DNA from 3 places in the Streptomyces glaucus genome. Region 3 is predicted to be linked to each of the others. Evidence: riboswitches for the same ligand, from Rfam matches in the RefSeq annotation. Region 3 holds a riboswitch; each other region holds the start of a gene.

Region 1 (5,470 bases), on a different contig from region 3:
ACACCTTCAGATGGGCCTCGGTGCGCCGCTGGGCGGCCCGGAAGGCGCCGAGCGGCTCCAGGAGCCCGCGCATCTCCAGCAGGTCGGCGGCCTCCTGCTCGGTGGGTTCCGCGACGCACGCGCCCGCGTGCCGCCGGGTCACCACGAAGCCCTCGGCCTCCAGGGTGCGCAGGGCCTCGCGCACGGGGACGCGCGAGACGCCGTAGCGGCGCGCGAGGAGTTCCTCGGTGAGGCGGCTGCCGCGCTCGTGGACACCCGCGACGATGTCGTCCCGGATGGCCGTGCACACCGAGTGCGCCGGAATACGCATGACCGACCTCCGCCTTAATCCCCGTGAAACGCCGACGATGGACGCGTGTTCCGTGACTCTATTGCAATGAGCCGGAATTTCCGACGGCGGCCCGGAAATCATGGATATTTTTTGGACATCCGGCCGTGCGGAACGCCGAAAGCCCCGGCTCGGGGAGCCGGGGCCTCGGGAAACGCGACCGTCCGCCGTCGGACGTTCACGAGAGCGTGCGGCGCCGGGCCCCGCGGGCGGGGCGTGCGGGGCCGGACCCCGTGCGCGGGGCGTACGGCGTCAGAGGTCCACGCCGTGCGAGCGGAGGTAGGCGACCGGGTCGATGTCGGAGCCGTACCCGGCGGCCGTGCGGGCCTCGAAGTGCAGGTGCGGCCCGGTGACGTTGCCGGTCGCGCCGGACAGGCCGATCCGCTGGCCCGGGAGCACCGCCTGGCCCACCGAGACGCCGATGGACGACAGGTGGCCGTACTGGGTGTACGTGCCGTCGTGCATCCTGATCACGACCTGGTTGCCGTACGCGCCGCCCCAGCCGGCCTCGACGACGGTGCCGGCGCCGACCGCCTGGACGGGGGTGCCGCCGGCCGCGTGGAAGTCGACGCCGGTGTGGGTGCCGGAGGACCAGACGGCGCCGCCGGCCCGGTAGCCGGTGGAGACGTAGGAGCCGGCGATGGGCGGCACGTAGGTGTTCAGGCGCTTGCGCTCGGCCTCGCGGGCGGCGCGCTCCTTGGCCTCGCGCGCCTTCTTCGCCGCCTCGGCCGCCTCCTTGCGCGCGATCCGGGCGGCCCGCTGCTCGGCGGCGGCCTCCTCGGCGGCCTGCTTCTGGGCGGCGGCCTGGGCCTCGATCTGGTCGGCCAAGGACTCCCCGAGGGCGAGGACGGGGGTGAGGCCGGTCTGCTCGGCGGCGAGGGCGGGGGCCGCGGCGGCGCCGATGACACCGGTGGTGGTGAGGGCCGCGACGCCCGCCGCGCGGGCGGTGGTGCGGTGCGTCCGGCCGGAACGGCGGTGCTTCCCGGTGGCGCGGGTGAACGCCATGAAGTGTGCTGGTCCTTTCCTTCCCTCTCGCCTGCCGGGTTAGCTGACGGGTTCGGAGCAGGAAGGTCTCCTACGGGCCCCCTCGCGCTCGCGCGGGCGCCCGATTCACCCCGGGGGGACTGCTGGTCCCCTCCAGCCGCGGAGGCGGCGGGAGGAGGGTGGGTCCCCGGCTCCCCCGGCTCGCGCCGTACGGGGATTCGGCGATGGCTGCCCGCTGCCGCGGGTGCGGCGCACTGCCTGACGGACAGCCCGGAAGACGTTAAGCGCGCCGGTCCGCAAACCCCAAACACGACACGGGTTTTGTAGCGCATCCCACAGGCCGGACAGGCAACCTCCACCCCAATCCGGGCATAAGGGAGCCCTGGTGACGTATCCGTCGCCAGGGCTCCCGCGCGCGTGCCGCTACTCGGCGGACACCACGGTGACCTCACCGATGCCGAGGGCCTCCACCGGCTCCTTGATCTGCGCCGCGTCACCGACGAGGACGGTCACCAGGCGGTCCACCGGGAAGGCGTTCACGACCGCCGCGGTGGCCTCCACGGTGCCGGTCTCGGCGAGCCGGCGGTACAGCGTGGCCTGGTAGTCGTCGGGCAGGTGCTGCTCGACCTGGTCGGCCAGGGTGGCGGCGACGGCCGCCGCGGTCTCGTACTTCAGCGGCGCCACGCCCACCAGGTTCTGCACGGCGACGTCGCGCTCGGCGTCGGTGAGCCCCTCCTCGGCGAGCGTGCGCAGCACCGTCCACAGGTCCCGCAGGGCGGGGCCGGTGTTCGGGGTGTCCACGGAGCCGCTGATGGCGAGCATCGCGGCGCCGGTGCCCTCCGGGGAGGACCTGAGGACCTGCCCGAACGCCCGCACGCCGTAGGTGTAGCCCTTCTCCTCGCGCAGGACGCGGTCCAGGCGGGAGGTGAGGGTGCCGCCGAGGCAGTACGTGCCGAGCACCTGCGCGGGCCACACGCCGTCGTGCCGGTCCGGGCCGGTGCGGCCGATCAGCAGCTGCGTCTGGACGGCGCCGGGGCGGTCCACGACGACCACCCGGCCGGTGTCGTCGGCGATCACCGGGGGCACGGGCCGCGGCTCGGCCGGGGAGCCGGTCCACGCGCCGAGCGTGTCGCCGAGCAGCGCGTCGAGGTCGATGCCGGTGAGGTCGCCGACGACCACGGCGGTGGCCGTGGCGGGGCGGACGTGCTTCTCGTAGAAGGCGCGGACGGCCGCGGAGTCGATGTTCGCGACCGTCTCCTCGGTGCCCTGGCGCGGGCGCGACATGCGCGAACTCGCCGGGAACAGCTCCCTGGAGAGCTCCTTGGCGGCCCGGCGGGCGGGGTTGGCCAGCTCGTGCGGGATCTCGTCGAGCCGGTTGCGCACCAGCCGCTCCACCTCGCCGTCCGCGAACGCGGGCGACCTGAGGGCGTCGGCGATCAGCCCGAGCGCCTTGGCCAGGCGGGAGGCCGGCACCTCCAGGCTCAGGCGTACGCCGGGGTGGTCGGCGTGCGTGTCGAGGGTGGCGCCGCAGCGCTCCAGCTCGGCGGCGAACTCCTCGGCGGAGTGCTTGTCGGTGCCCTCGGCGAAGGCCCGCGCCATGATCGTGGCGACGCCGTCGAGGCCGGCCGGCTCGGCGTCCAGGGGGGCGTCGAGGAGGACCTCGACGGCGACGACCTGCTGGCCGGGGCGGTGGCAGCGCAGGACCGTCAGGCCGTTGCCGAGCGTCCCGCGCGTGGGGGCCGGGAACGCCCAGGGCCTGGGCTCGCCTCCCTCGGGCCGGGGGTGGAACTCCATCGTGGCGAGCTCGGTCACTTCGCCGTCTCCTCGTTGTCGTCGGTGGCCGCGGCGTCCGCTTCCCCGGCCTCGGTGGCGACCGGCTCGTAGACGAGCACCGCGCGGTTGTCGGGGCGCAGGCGGGCCTTGGCCACCTCCTGCACCTCCTCCGCCGTCACCTCCAGCACGCGCTGGACGGCGGTCAGGGCGAGCTGGGGGTCGCCGAAGAGGACCGCGTACCGGCACAGCTCGTCGGCGCGGCCCGCGACCGTGCCGAGCCGGTCCAGCCACTCGCGCTCCAGCTGGGCCTGGGCGCGCTCCATCTCCTCGGCCGTGGGGCCCTCCTCGGCGAACCGGGCGAGCTCCTCGTCGACGGCGGCCTCGATGACGGGCACCTCGACGTCACCGGACGTCTTCACGTCCAGCCAGCCCATCGAGGGCGCACCGGCCAGCCGCAGCAGGCCGAACCCGGCCGCCACCGCCGTGCGGTCGCGCCGGACGAGCCGGTTGTACAGGCGGGAGGACTCGCCGCCGCCCAGGACGGTGAGCGCCAGGTCGGCCGCGTCGCACGCGCGCGTGCCGTCGTGCGGCAGGCGGTAGGCCGCCATCAGGGCGCGCGCCGGGACCTCCTCCTCGACGACCTCGCGCAGCTGCCGGCCGATGATGTCGGGCAGCGAGCCGTCCCGGGGCTCCGGCTTGCCGTCGTGGGCCGGGATGGAGCCGAAGTACTTCTCGACCCAGGCGAGCGTCTGCTCGGGGTCGATGTCGCCGACGACCGACAGCACCGCGTTGTTCGGCGCGTAGTACGTGCGGAAGAACCGGCGGGCGTCCTCCAGGGTCGCCGCGTCCAGGTCGGCCATCGAGCCGATCGGGGTGTGGTGGTAGGGGTGGCCCTCCGGGTAGGCCAGGGCGGTCAGCCGCTCGAAGGCCGTGCCGTAGGGGACGTTGTCGTAGCGCTGGCGGCGCTCGTTCTTGACGACGTCCCGCTGGTTCTCCATGGACTCCTCGTCCAGCGCGGCCAGCAGCGAGCCCATGCGGTCGGCCTCCAGCCAGAGGGCGAGCTCCAGCTGGTGGGCGGGCATGGTCTCGAAGTAGTTGGTCCGCTCGAAGCTGGTGGTGCCGTTCAGCGAACCGCCCGCGCCCTGGACGAGTTCGAAGTGGCCGTTGCCCTTGACCTGGGCGGACCCCTGGAACATGAGGTGCTCGAAAAGGTGAGCCAGGCCGGTGCGTCCCTCGACCTCGTGGCGCGAGCCCACGTCGTACCAGAGGCACACCGCCGCGACCGGGGTCAGGTGGTCCTCGGAGAGCACCACGCGCAGGCCGTTGGCCAGGCGGTGCTCGGTCGCTGTCAGGCCCCCGGAGCCTGCCTGGGCTGTGGCCGTGTGACCCATGGGCATGTACGTCCCTTCGATCGCGATGCGGTGGCTGAGACCGCGCCTTTCCTGCCGTCCTGCCACTGTATGCAAGCGTGCGGGCCGCCGGTGAAGTTCCCGGCCGCCGTACGCCGAGAGCGAGAACGGGGCGATCCGGCGCGAGGGCGTAGCCTGCGGGCAGCGCCGGGCCGGGCGCCCACCCCGGGTCCTGGTCCCGCGCTGTCAGTGCCGCGGTCCACAATGGTCCGCGTCAGACACCGTTCACGCTTCAGCAAGGAGCCGGCAGCGATGGCCCGCCGTAGCACGAAGACCCCACCGCCCGACGACTCGTACGAGGAGAAGATCCTCGACATCGACGTCGTCGACGAGATGCAGGGCTCCTTCCTTGAGTACGCGTACTCGGTGATCTACTCCCGGGCCCTGCCGGACGCCCGCGACGGCCTCAAACCGGTGCACCGCCGCATCGTCTACCAGATGAACGAGATGGGCCTGCGCCCCGACCGCGGCTATGTGAAGTGCGCCCGCGTGGTCGGCGAGGTCATGGGCAAGCTGCACCCGCACGGCGACGCGTCGATCTACGACGCCCTGGTGCGCATGGCCCAGCCCTTCTCCATGCGCGTCCCGCTGGTCGACGGCCACGGCAACTTCGGCTCGCTGGGCAACGACGACCCGCCCGCCGCCATGCGGTACACCGAGTGCCGGATGACCGAGGCCACGAGCCTGATGACGGAGTCCATCGACGAGGACACCGTCGACTTCCAGCCCAACTACGACGGCCAGGAGCGCGAGCCGGTGGCGCTGCCCGCCGCCTTCCCGAACCTGCTGGTCAACGGCGCCTCGGGCATCGCCGTCGGCATGGCCACGAACATGCCGCCGCACAACCTGCGCGAGGTGATCGCGGCCGCCCGCCACCTGATCCGGTACCCGAACGCCGATCTCGACGCCCTGATGAAGCACGTCCCGGGCCCCGACCTGCCCACCGGCGGCCGGATCGTCGGCCTGTCCGGCATCC
Region 2 (5,470 bases), on a different contig from region 3:
ACCCGCCTGCCCGACCTGCGGCTCGCGGTGGACCCGGCCGAACTGCGCTGGCGCGGCGGGCTCATCATGCGGGGCCTGCGCACGCTGCCGGTCGCCTTCACCCCCGTACGGCACGCCGTGCCGGCCACGGAACCGGACGCGCCCGGCGGGCCGTGACCGACACGGAGCCGGACGCGCCCGGCGGCCGTGACCGACACGGAGCGAAGGGCTGACAGCCGCCGCGTGCCGCCGCAAACGTGACACGCCCTCAAGGCTGTGATCTTCACGTGATCTGTGCGGCATGAACTTGTGACAAGCGATCTCCTGCGGATACGTTCACCCATCAGCGCGGCGCCGAGTGCGCTCCGCCGCGCCGTCCGTGCTGTCTCGGGAAAGGTCCCCGTATGCTCTCCGGGAACGGTCGTCACCGCCGCCCCCGCCAGGCTCCGGCCCTCGTCGTCGCCGCCGGAGTGACCGGCTCCGCCATCGCGATCCCGCTCCTCGGGGCCTCCGGCGCCAGCGCGGCCGACGGCGCGGCCTGGGACCGGGTCGCCGAGTGCGAGACCGGCGGCGCCTGGAGCGAGAACTCCGGCAACGGCTACTACGGCGGCCTGCAGTTGTCCCAGGAGGACTGGGAGAAGTACGGCGGTCTGGCGTACGCGGCCAGCGCCGACCAGGCCAGCCGGTCCCAGCAGATATCCGTCGCCGAGAAGATGCTCGCCGACCAGGGCATCGCCGCGTGGCCGACGTGCGGCCTGCTCGCCGGGCTCGTGGACGACCCGGCGTCCACCGGCGCCGGCGCGTCGGAGGGGAAGCCGGCCGGCGAGGACACCGGCGGTTCCGCGGACTCCCGGAACACGGCAGAGCCGACGAGCCCGGCGGAATCGGGAAGTCCGGCCGGTTCGGGGGGATCGGCCGGCTCGGAAGACGCCGAAGGGGCGAAGGACTCCTCGGAGCGGCCCGGTTCGGGTGACTCGTCCGACTCGCCCGAAACATCCCATGAGGCGTCTCCCGAAACGTCTCCCGGTCCTTCCTCTCCCTCCTCGCCTTCGGCCCCGGCGTCCCCGTCCACCGCGCCCGACGATGCGTCAAACGCGAAGGACGAATCCGCCGAGTCCGACACGTCCGCCGATGTCCGGGAAAGTGGCGGTTCGCCCAGCGTCGCCCCCAGGAGTGACGAAGCGGACAACTCTGGACAGAGCGTGGGGACTTCCTATCTGGTCGACACCGGATCCGCCGGCATCGGCCGCCACCGCGGCCCCAGCGCCGACGAAGAGGCGGTCGAGGACCGCAGGAGCGCCTCCTCCGGCCGGCACGCCTCCCGCGGCGACGACGCCACGCGCGAGGACGTCGACGGCTCGTACACCGTCCGTTCCGGCGACACTCTCTGGACCATCGCCGACTCCCTTGACCTCCAAGGCGGATGGCGCACCCTGTACGACGGCAACAGGGACGTCGTCGGCGCCGACCCGAACACCATCGTCCCCGGTCAGACGCTCGAGGTCGGGGCCGAACCGAGCGGAGAACGACGGTAGTTGGCGTCGGGTTTCCCGCTGAATGTCGCATATAAGCGCAGTGAGAGATAGATCTCAGAAGCCCTGATCGTCTTTGAAATTCCGCGGCGTGCCTGCCTACGGTCGTGACCGCTCGCCACCGCGGGCCCCGGCTGCCGCAACGCCGAATCCTGCCAGCGGCCGCCCGGGAACAGTCGTCGCGTCAAGCGCCGTGGGCAGGAGCGGGGGAACCAAGGTAGGCGCCGGAACCGGCAGTTGAGGCCGGAACCGGCTAGGGGTGAAGCCGTGTCCCGCGAGGGACGCGGCCGGGCAACTCGACCGGCCCGAACCCGACAGCTCACCTCGCAGGCGTCGGTGAGGGGATCCAACCATGCTGTTTTCCGGCAAGGGCAAGCACCGTCGTCCGAACAAGGCCACCCGTGCCATCGCCATCGCCGGTGTGACCGGCGCCGCCGTCGCCGCCCCGCTGATGGCGTCCGGCACGGCCTCCGCGGCCACCGCCTCCGAGTGGGACGCCGTCGCCCAGTGCGAGTCCGGCGGCAACTGGTCCATCAACACCGGCAACGGCTACTACGGCGGTCTGCAGTTCTCCGCCTCCACCTGGGCCGCGTACGGCGGCACGGCGTACGCCGCCACCGCCGACCAGGCCACCAAGGCGCAGCAGATCGAGATCGCCGAGAAGGTCCTCGCGGGCCAGGGCAAGGGCGCCTGGCCGGTCTGCGGCAAGAACCTGTCGGGCGCCGCGTACAGCGGCGGTTCCGCGTCGAGCGGTTCGTCGAACGGCTCCTCCTCGAACGGCTCGTCCGGCGGGGCCTCCAACGGCTCGTCCGGCGGGGCCTCGAACGACTGGTCCGGCGGGGCCTCGGGCGGCTCCTCGCAGAACACCGGGACCACCACCCGCTCCACCGAGCAGCCGGCCTCCCGCTCCGCCGAGCGTCCGGCCGCCCAGAAGACCGTCACCACCCCGACCGGCGAGAAGGTCAAGAAGGGCGACGGCGAGTACAAGGTCGTCGAGGGCGACACCCTCAGCTCGATCGCCGCGGAGCACGACGTCCGGGGCGGCTGGGCGAAGCTGTTCGAGCTGAACAAGGACATCGTCGAGGACGCCGACCTCATCTACCCGGGCCAGCAGCTGCACCTGAAGTAAGAGGCGGCTCCCGGGCCGGCCACAGCGCCCTCACATCCGGGTCCTCCGTCATGGAAGCCCCGTGAGGGCCGTCCCCCCGTCCCCACGGGCTCCCCGCCCCGGTGCGTGTTCCCCCGTACGCACCGGGGCGGGGCTTTTGCGTGGCTGGGGGCGTACGGGCGCGGGAGGGGGCGCGGCCGCCCGTTGACCTCTTTGTTCCGCCGGGAAACAATTTACTCCCGGTTCCCCCGTGCAAGGGGTGACCGGCTGGCCGATCGCCCCGAGCCGGTTAGGCTCGTCTCGCAGAGCCACCACGGTTCACTCGCGGAGCCGTCACGGTCCTGCCAACCCGCGTCACATTCAAGAAGGAGATGCTCGTGCCGTCCATCGACGTCGTCGTAGCCCGGGAAATCCTGGACTCCCGAGGCAACCCCACGGTCGAGGTCGAGGTCGGCCTCGACGACGGCAGCACGGGCCGTGCCGCCGTCCCGTCCGGCGCCTCCACGGGCGCCTTCGAGGCCATCGAGCTCCGCGACGGCGACTCGAGCCGCTACCAGGGCAAGGGCGTCGAGAAGGCCGTCCTGGCCGTCATCGAGCAGATCGGCCCGGAGCTGGTCGGCTACGACGCCACCGAGCAGCGCCTGATCGACCAGGCCATGTTCGACCTGGACGCCACCGACAACAAGGGCTCCCTCGGCGCCAACGCCATCCTCGGCGTCTCCCTGGCCGTCGCCCACGCCGCCTCCGAGGCCAGCGACCTGCCGCTGTTCCGCTACCTGGGCGGCCCGAACGCGCACCTGCTGCCGGTGCCGATGATGAACATCCTGAACGGCGGCGCGCACGCCGACTCCAACGTGGACATCCAGGAGTTCATGATCGCCCCGATCGGCGCGGAGTCCTTCTCCGAGGCCCTGCGCTGGGGCGCCGAGGTCTACCACACCCTGAAGAAGGTCCTGAAGTCCAAGGGCCTGTCCACCGGCCTCGGCGACGAGGGCGGCTTCGCCCCGAACCTCGGCTCCAACCGCGAGGCCCTCGACCTCATCCTGGAGGCCATCAGGGAGGCCGGCTACCAGCCCGGCGAGCAGATCGCCCTGGCCCTGGACGTCGCCGCCACCGAGTTCCACAAGGACGGCCGCTACGTCTTCGAGGGCAAGGAGCGCACCGCCGAGGAGATGACCGCGTACTACGCGGAGCTGGTCGACGCCTACCCGCTGGTCTCCATCGAGGACCCGCTGAGCGAGGAGGACTGGGACGGCTGGAAGGACATCACCGCCAAGCTCGGTGACAAGGTCCAGCTCGTCGGCGACGACCTGTTCGTCACCAACCCCGAGCGCCTCCAGCGCGGCATCGACGAGGGCATCGGCAACGCCCTGCTGGTCAAGGTCAACCAGATCGGCTCGCTGACCGAGACCCTGGACGCCGTCGAGCTGGCCCAGCGCAACGGCTACAAGTGCATGATGTCCCACCGCTCCGGCGAGACCGAGGACGTCACCATCGCCGACCTGGCCGTCGCCACCAACTGCGGCCAGATCAAGACCGGCGCCCCGGCCCGCTCCGAGCGCGTCGCCAAGTACAACCAGCTGCTGCGCATCGAGGAGATCCTCGACGACGCCGCGGTGTACGCCGGCCGCAGCGCCTTCCCGCGGTTCCGCTCCGCGAACCGGTGAGCCCGGCAAGGGCCGAGCGCCGCTCCTGAAGGAGACGCCGTACGTACGTCCCCGCACCCGGTCCCGTACCGTGTGCGGGGACGTACGCGCGTGGAAGGGGAGGCGAGAGCCGAGATGCCCGTGAAGAACCGGGACCGTTTCTCCACCGCGACCAGACTGCGGCTGCTCGGCGAGCAGACGGCGGCCCGGGTCTACCGCTCCCAGACCCGGCGTCAGGCCCGCCGCCCCCGGCTCACCGGCCGGGCCGCGCTGCTCGCCATGGTGGTCTGCTCCCTGATCGTGGCCCTCGCCTACCCGATGCGGCAGTACGTCTCCCAGCGCGCCGAGATCGCCGACCTGGAGCGGCAGAAGCAGCAGGCCAGTGAGCGGGTCGAACGGCTGCGCGACCTCAAGGCGCGCTGGCAGGACGACGCGTACGCCGAGCAGCAGATCCGGCGACGGCTGCACTACGTGATGCCCGGGGAGACGGGGTACGTCATGATCGACCCGGACCCGGCCCGGCAGTCCCGAGCCGACCGGGGGACGGCCGACCGCCCCTGGTACGCGAACCTCTGGGACGGAGTCGACAGGTCCGACGCCTCCGCCCGGTGAACCCCTTACCGACAGCAGAGAGACATTCGTACGGCCATGGAAACCCCACCGCCGCCCACCGGGCGCACCGAGCCCACCGACGCGGACGTCGAGGCGTTCAAGCAGCAGCTCGGGCGCCCGCCGCGCGGGCTGCGCGCCATCGCGCACCGCTGTCCGTGCGGACAGCCGGACGTCGTGGAGACGGCGCCGCGGCTGCCCGACGGCACGCCCTTCCCCACGCTGTACTACCTGACGTGCCCGCGCGCCTCCTCGGCGATCGGCACGCTGGAGGCGGAGGGCGTGATGAAGGAGATGACGGCCCGGCTGGGCACCGACCCGGAGCTGGCCGCCGCCTACCGCGCCGCGCACGAGGACTACATCCGGCGCCGGGACGAGATCGAGGAGCTGACGGGCTTCCCCAGCGCCGGCGGCATGCCGGACCGGGTGAAGTGCCTGCACGTCCTGGTCGCCCATTCGCTGGCGGCCGGCCCGGGCGTGAACCCGCTGGGCGACGAGGCCCTCGCCATGCTGCCCGAGTGGTGGCGCAAGGGGCCGTGCGTGACGGTTCCCGACACCTGTGGGGAGGACGAGAAGTGACCCGCGTGGCCGCCGTC
Region 3 (5,470 bases):
ATGGACCTTCGAGCGGGACGAGCGGGACGAGAGCGACGGCGGCGAACTGCGGCTGCTGTTCCGCGACGGCGGACTGGGCGTCACGCTGCACTACCGCATGCGGGGCGACGTCGTGGAGCGCTGGGTGACCCTGGAGAACCGGGGCCCGGCGGTCGAACTGCTGCGCGCCGACTCCGCCACCTGGACCCTGCCCGACCGCGACGGCTGGCGGCTGTCCCAGCTGCACGGCCGCTGGGCCGCGGAGTCCCGGCTCGCCCGCTTCCCGCTCGCCCACGGCGAGCAGGTCATCGGCAGCCGCCGCGGCCACACCGGGCACCAGCACCTGCCGTGGGTCGCGCTCGACACCGACGCCACCGAGGAGCGCGGCGAGGTCTACGGCTGCGCGCTCGGCTGGTCGGGCTCCTGGCGGATCTGTGTCGCCCGGCTCCCGGACGCGCGGGTGCAGATCACCGGCGGCGCCGGCCACGACGACTCCGGCCTGCTGCGGCTGGCCGCCGGGGAGACCTTCACCACACCCGTCTTCGCCGGCCTGTGGAGCGACGGCGGCTTCGGCGGCGCGAGCCGCGCCTGGCACGCCTACCAGCGCGCGTACGTCGTCCCGGACGCGGACCGGGACCGGCCGGTGCTGTACAACTCCTGGGAGGCCACCGGGTTCGACATCTCCGAGGAGCAGCAGCGGGCGCTCGCGCGGCGGGCCGCGGAGCTGGGCGTCGAACTGTTCGTGGTCGACGACGGCTGGTTCGGCGCGCGCACCGGAGACCGGGCCGGCCTCGGCGACTGGACGCCCAACCCCGACCGCTTCCCCCGCGGCCTGGCCCCGCTCGCCGCGTACGTGCACGGCCTCGGCATGCGGTTCGGCATCTGGGTCGAGCCCGAGATGGTCAACCCGGACAGCGACCTGTACCGCGCCCACCCGGACTGGGTGCAGCACCAGAAGGGACGCAGGCGGACGGAGTTCCGCCATCAGCTCGTCCTCAACCTCGCCCGCGAGGACGTCCGGGAGTACCTGTGGGAGCAGCTCGACGGGCTCCTCTCCAGCGCCCCGATCGACTACGTCAAGTGGGACTTCAACCGCTGCTTCACCGACGCGGGCTGGCCCGGCGACCCGTATCCGCAGCGGCTGTGGGTCGACCATGTGCGCGCCCTGTACGCGCTGCTGGACCGGTTGCGGGCGGCCCACCCGGGGGTCGCCTTCGAGTCCTGCTCGGGCGGCGGCGGCCGGATCGACCTCGGCGTGCTCGCCCGCACCGACCAGGTGTGGACCTCGGACAACACCGACCCGCTCGACCGGCTCGCCATCCAGGAGGGCTTCAGCCAGATCCACCCGGCCCGCGTGATGGCCGCCTGGGTCACCGACAGCCCGAACGCCATGCTCAACGGCCGGAAGAGCTCCCTGCGGTTCCGGTTCGTGAGCGCCATGGCCGGGGTGCTCGGCATCGGCGGCGACCTCACGAAGTGGACCGGGGAGGAGCTCGCCGAGGCCCGGGAGTGGGTGAGCCGTTACAAGGAGATCCGGCCCCTGGTGCAGCGCGGGGAGCTCCACCGGCTCAGGCCGCCCCGGGGCGGCCTGAGCGCCGTGCAGTACGTGCTCGGCGACGAGACCGCCGTCCTCGCCTGGCTCCAGGCGCAGCACCACGGCGAGCCCGTCCCGGCGCTCCGGCTGCGTGGTCTCGACCCGGCAGCATCGTATGAATGCCGCGAAACGGGCGAAGTGCACCGGGGGGCGGTGCTGTTGCACCACGGGCTGCGGACCGGGTTGCGAGGCGACCTCGATGCGACGGTCATCCACTTGCGTCGCCTCTGACCCTTCTGTCCGTATTGGCGGCTTTTGCTGTAACTCCCTGCGCGCTGAGGGGAGCTGGAGCGGCGTCACGTGAGGAGCGTCATACCCGTGACCGTCCGTTGCCCGTCATGCTCACGTAATTCGCGTGACCCACAAGGGATTTCCGGAAAGGAAACAGGGCCGAAATCGACGGAGGGTGACCGGGGATTCCAGTAGTGGATCAAGTCGATCCGCAATTCCGCACAACCTTCGCTTGTCCCTGTGCGTCCTGGTCGCTTACGTTCGCCACCGATCCGGACGGACGCCGAATCCTGCCGCCGACCGGAGCCCGCACACCCACCCACCCGTGTACGGCAGGAGCGGGGGACCCACAGGTACGACTGCCTGTTCCGGTTCCCGGACCAGGCTTGGGGTAAAGCCGCGCCCCTCGGCGCGACCGGACATCTCCAGTCCGCACCCGACAGCTCACCTCGCAGGCGCCGGAGAGGAATGCGCCATGCCCGCGAAGGGTAAGCACCGCCGCAGCAAGACCCAGCGTTTCACCCGTTCCATCGCCGCCGCCGGAACCGGCGGCGCCGCGCTCGCCCTCCCGCTCCTGGGAGCCACGGGTGCCCACGCCGCGCCCGCCCAGTCCGTCCCGGAAAAGGCCGTCCAGTCCCTGCCGGCCGCCGAGAGGACGACCGCGGACGAGAACACGGGCACGCGGACCTACACCGTGAAGGCCGGCGACTACCTCTCGAAGATCGCCGACGAGGAGAACGTCAGCGGCGGCTGGAAGAAGCTGTACGCGGACAACCGCGAGGCCGTCGGTGACGACCCGTCGCTGATCCACCCCGGCCTGAAGCTCGCGCTCGGCAAGAAGGCCGCGACGAGCACCGCCGAGTCCTCCTCCCCGTCGGAGTCCCCCGAGTCCTCCGCGGCGCAGCCGTCGGCGGAGCCCGCGCAGCCCTCCGAGTCCACGCAGTCCGCCCCGTCGAAGCCCTCGTCGGCCGCGTCCCCCGAGCAGGACGCGGCCGCCGGGCAGTCCGCCGGCACCACGAACGCCTCCAGCGGCTACACCCTCCCGGTGAGCGGCGCCGGCGTCGGCACCGCCTACCGCGTGGCCGGCAGCATGTGGTCCAGCGGCTACCACACCGGTGTCGACTTCGTCGTCCCGACCGGCACCTCCCTCAAGGCGGTGGCCGCGGGCACGGTCGTCTCCGCGGGCTGGGGCGGCGCGTACGGCAACCAGGTCGTCATCAAGCTCGACGACGGCCACTACGCCCAGTACGCCCACCTGTCCTCGCTGTCGGTCTCGACCGGTCAGACCGTGACCGCCGGTCAGCAGGTCGGCCTGTCCGGCGCGACCGGCAACGTGACCGGGCCGCACCTGCACTTCGAGATCCGCACCACGCCGAACTACGGCTCGGACGTGGACCCGGTGGCCTACCTCCGCTCGCACGGCGTCTCCATCTGACACCGGCCGGCACCGCCCGCCCGACGAGCCGCCGAAGGCCGGACCCCGATCCCCGGGTCCGGCCTTCGGTCTTCGGTCCCCGGATCCGGCCGCCGTGCTCCGCGAGCAACGGGTCCGGGGCGCCAACACCCCTGGACAAAGCCCTATTCCGGAATTGGCCAACACTTTAGGAGTGGCTTATCTCACCGCCCGTCAACCCCTCCTTACGGTCGCGTAGGTCACATTCCACGGTGAATCATGGTCATGTGGCAGACGATTCGAAGAGTGACAGCAGATCAGTGATCGGGTCGTACGTTGCGGTGGGGGACAGCTTCACCGAGGGCGTCGGCGACCCCGGCCCCGACGGGGCGTTCGTCGGCTGGGCCGACCGGCTCGCCGTGCTGCTCGCGGACCTCAGGCCGGAAGGCGACTTCACCTACACCAACCTCGCCGTACGCGGCAAGCTGCTCGACCAGATCGTGGCGGACCAGGTGCCGCGGGCCGTCGAACTGGCGCCGGACCTGGTCTCGTTCTGCGCGGGGGGCAACGACATCATCCGGCCCGGCACCGACCCGGACGACGTGGCCGAGCGCTTCGAACGGGCGGTCGCCGCGCTCACCGAGGCGGCCGGCACCGTCATGGTGACGACCGGCTTCGACACCCGCGGGGTGCCCGTGCTCAAGCATCTGCGCGGCAAGATCGCCACGTACAACGGGCACGTGCGGGCCATCGCCGACCGGTACGGCTGTCCGGTGCTCGACCTGTGGTCGCTCCGGAGCGTCCAGGACCGCAGGGCCTGGGACGCCGACCGGCTGCACCTGTCGCCCGAGGGGCACACGCGCGTGGCGCTGCGCGCCGGGCAGGTCCTCGGCCTGGAGGTGCCGGCCGACCCGGAGCAGCCCTGGCCGCCGCTGCCGCCGCGCGGCACCCTGGAGATCCGCCGGGACGACGTGCAGTGGGCGCGCGACTACCTGGTGCCGTGGATCGGGCGCAGGCTGCGCGGGGAGTCGTCCGGGGACCGGGTGACGGCGAAGGGGCGGCTGGCGCTGGAGGACATCAGGATGCGGATCGCTTCGGTGGCCTGAGCCGGGGCTGAGCAGGAGCGGGGGCAGCCCGGATCTCCCGGGTCCGTGACCGCCCGCAGAACCCCGGCCCCGGTTCCCGGACGGCGCCCGCCCCTTCCGCACCCGGCACCAGGCCCGGGTGCGGCGTCGGCCCCCGGCGGGCCCGCCGGGGAAGCGACCGGCCGCGGCACCGCACCTCCGGGCGGGACCGAACCGGTCCCGCCTCGCCACGGGGACCGCTCGAGCCACAAAGCGCGCGGGTGGTGGCCCAGCGCCCGCCGGGGCCGGGGACCTCGCCGCAGGTGCGCCCGGAGGACCACGCCACCAGGCGGAGGAAGAGGGGCCGGGGCGGGGCGGGCGGGGGCACGGGCCGTGGGACCACTCCCCGGATGCCGCCACGGCGCCGCGCACGGGCGCCCTCACGGATACGGCGCGCGGGCGGCCCGGACGCGGCAGCGGCGGGAACGGCGAAGCGGGCCGGCGGATCGAAGGGGGCGGCCATAATGGAGAGCCTGATCGACTCCACCTGGAGGTACCGTGGCCGGTTTCCGTTCCCTGAACTCGGGGGTCAGCGCGCTGCGGCCCGCGGCCTTCGGCGTGGACCCGAGCGGGGAGCGCATGGCGCGCATCCGCAGATCGCCCCACTTCGCGAACGGGGTGTTCCAGAACCCCGGCGGCCCCGCCCGGACCCGGCCCTCCGGCTCGGGGAAGGACCTCGCGAAGGTCTACCTCGACCGGGAGGCGCGCGCCCGCCGCGCCCCGCGGGGCGCCGTCCCGGTGCACGCCACCACGCTCGCCGACATATCCCGGCCCCCCGCCACCGGGCTGCGCCTGACCTGGATGGGCCACTCCAGCGTGCTGGCGGAGATCGACGGGCAGCGGGTGCTGTTCGACCCCGTGTGGGGCGAGCGCTGTTCGCCGTTCGCCTTCGCCGGACCGCGCCGGCTGCACCCGGTTCCGGTGCCGCTCGCCGCGCTCGGCCCGGTCGACGTCGTCGTCGTCTCGCACGACCACTACGACCACTTGGACATGCCCACGATCAAGGCGCTGGCCGGCACGGACACCCTGTTCGCCGTGCCGCTCGGGGTCGGCGCCCACCTCGAGCACTGGGGTGTCTCCGCCGGCCGGCTGCGCGAGCTGGACTGGCACGAGACGACGGAGGTCGGCGGCCTCACCCTGACCGCCACC

What was found. Region 3 has a riboswitch for cyclic di-AMP ahead of ABD363_RS02935 (M23 family metallopeptidase). Riboswitches for the same ligand answer to the same signal wherever they lie in the genome.
Region 1: linked by a shared signal. The riboswitch ahead of ABD363_RS11745 (M23 family metallopeptidase) and the one ahead of ABD363_RS02935 (M23 family metallopeptidase) in region 3 are both predicted to bind cyclic di-AMP.
Region 2: linked by a shared signal. The riboswitch ahead of ABD363_RS19795 (transglycosylase family protein) and the one ahead of ABD363_RS02935 (M23 family metallopeptidase) in region 3 are both predicted to bind cyclic di-AMP.

Annotation. Positions count from the first base shown of each region.
Region 1 is NZ_BAAATK010000012.1:107,821-113,290, forward strand. It holds gene ABD363_RS11750 (GntR family transcriptional regulator) at 1-310, opposite strand, end outside; gene ABD363_RS11745 (M23 family metallopeptidase) at 581-1,333, opposite strand; cyclic di-AMP (ydaO/yuaA leader) riboswitch at 1,347-1,546, opposite strand; gene ABD363_RS11740 (M16 family metallopeptidase) at 1,736-3,124, opposite strand; gene ABD363_RS11735 (M16 family metallopeptidase) at 3,121-4,482, opposite strand; gene ABD363_RS11730 (DNA gyrase/topoisomerase IV subunit A) at 4,747-5,470, shown strand, end outside.
Region 2 is NZ_BAAATK010000026.1:27,845-33,314, reverse strand. It holds gene ABD363_RS19805 (cytochrome P450 family protein) at 1-156, shown strand, start outside; gene ABD363_RS19800 (transglycosylase family protein) at 384-1,514, shown strand; cyclic di-AMP (ydaO/yuaA leader) riboswitch at 1,691-1,859, shown strand; gene ABD363_RS19795 (transglycosylase family protein) at 1,864-2,640, shown strand; gene eno (phosphopyruvate hydratase) at 2,997-4,286, shown strand; gene ABD363_RS19785 (FtsB family cell division protein) at 4,401-4,877, shown strand; gene ABD363_RS19780 (DUF501 domain-containing protein) at 4,914-5,453, shown strand; gene ABD363_RS19775 (Ppx/GppA phosphatase family protein) at 5,450-5,470, shown strand, end outside.
Region 3 is NZ_BAAATK010000003.1:5,930-11,399, reverse strand. It holds gene ABD363_RS02940 (alpha-galactosidase) at 1-1,804, shown strand, start outside; cyclic di-AMP (ydaO/yuaA leader) riboswitch at 2,115-2,275, shown strand; gene ABD363_RS02935 (M23 family metallopeptidase) at 2,280-3,239, shown strand; gene ABD363_RS02930 (SGNH/GDSL hydrolase family protein) at 3,518-4,303, shown strand; gene ABD363_RS02925 (MBL fold metallo-hydrolase) at 4,820-5,470, shown strand, end outside.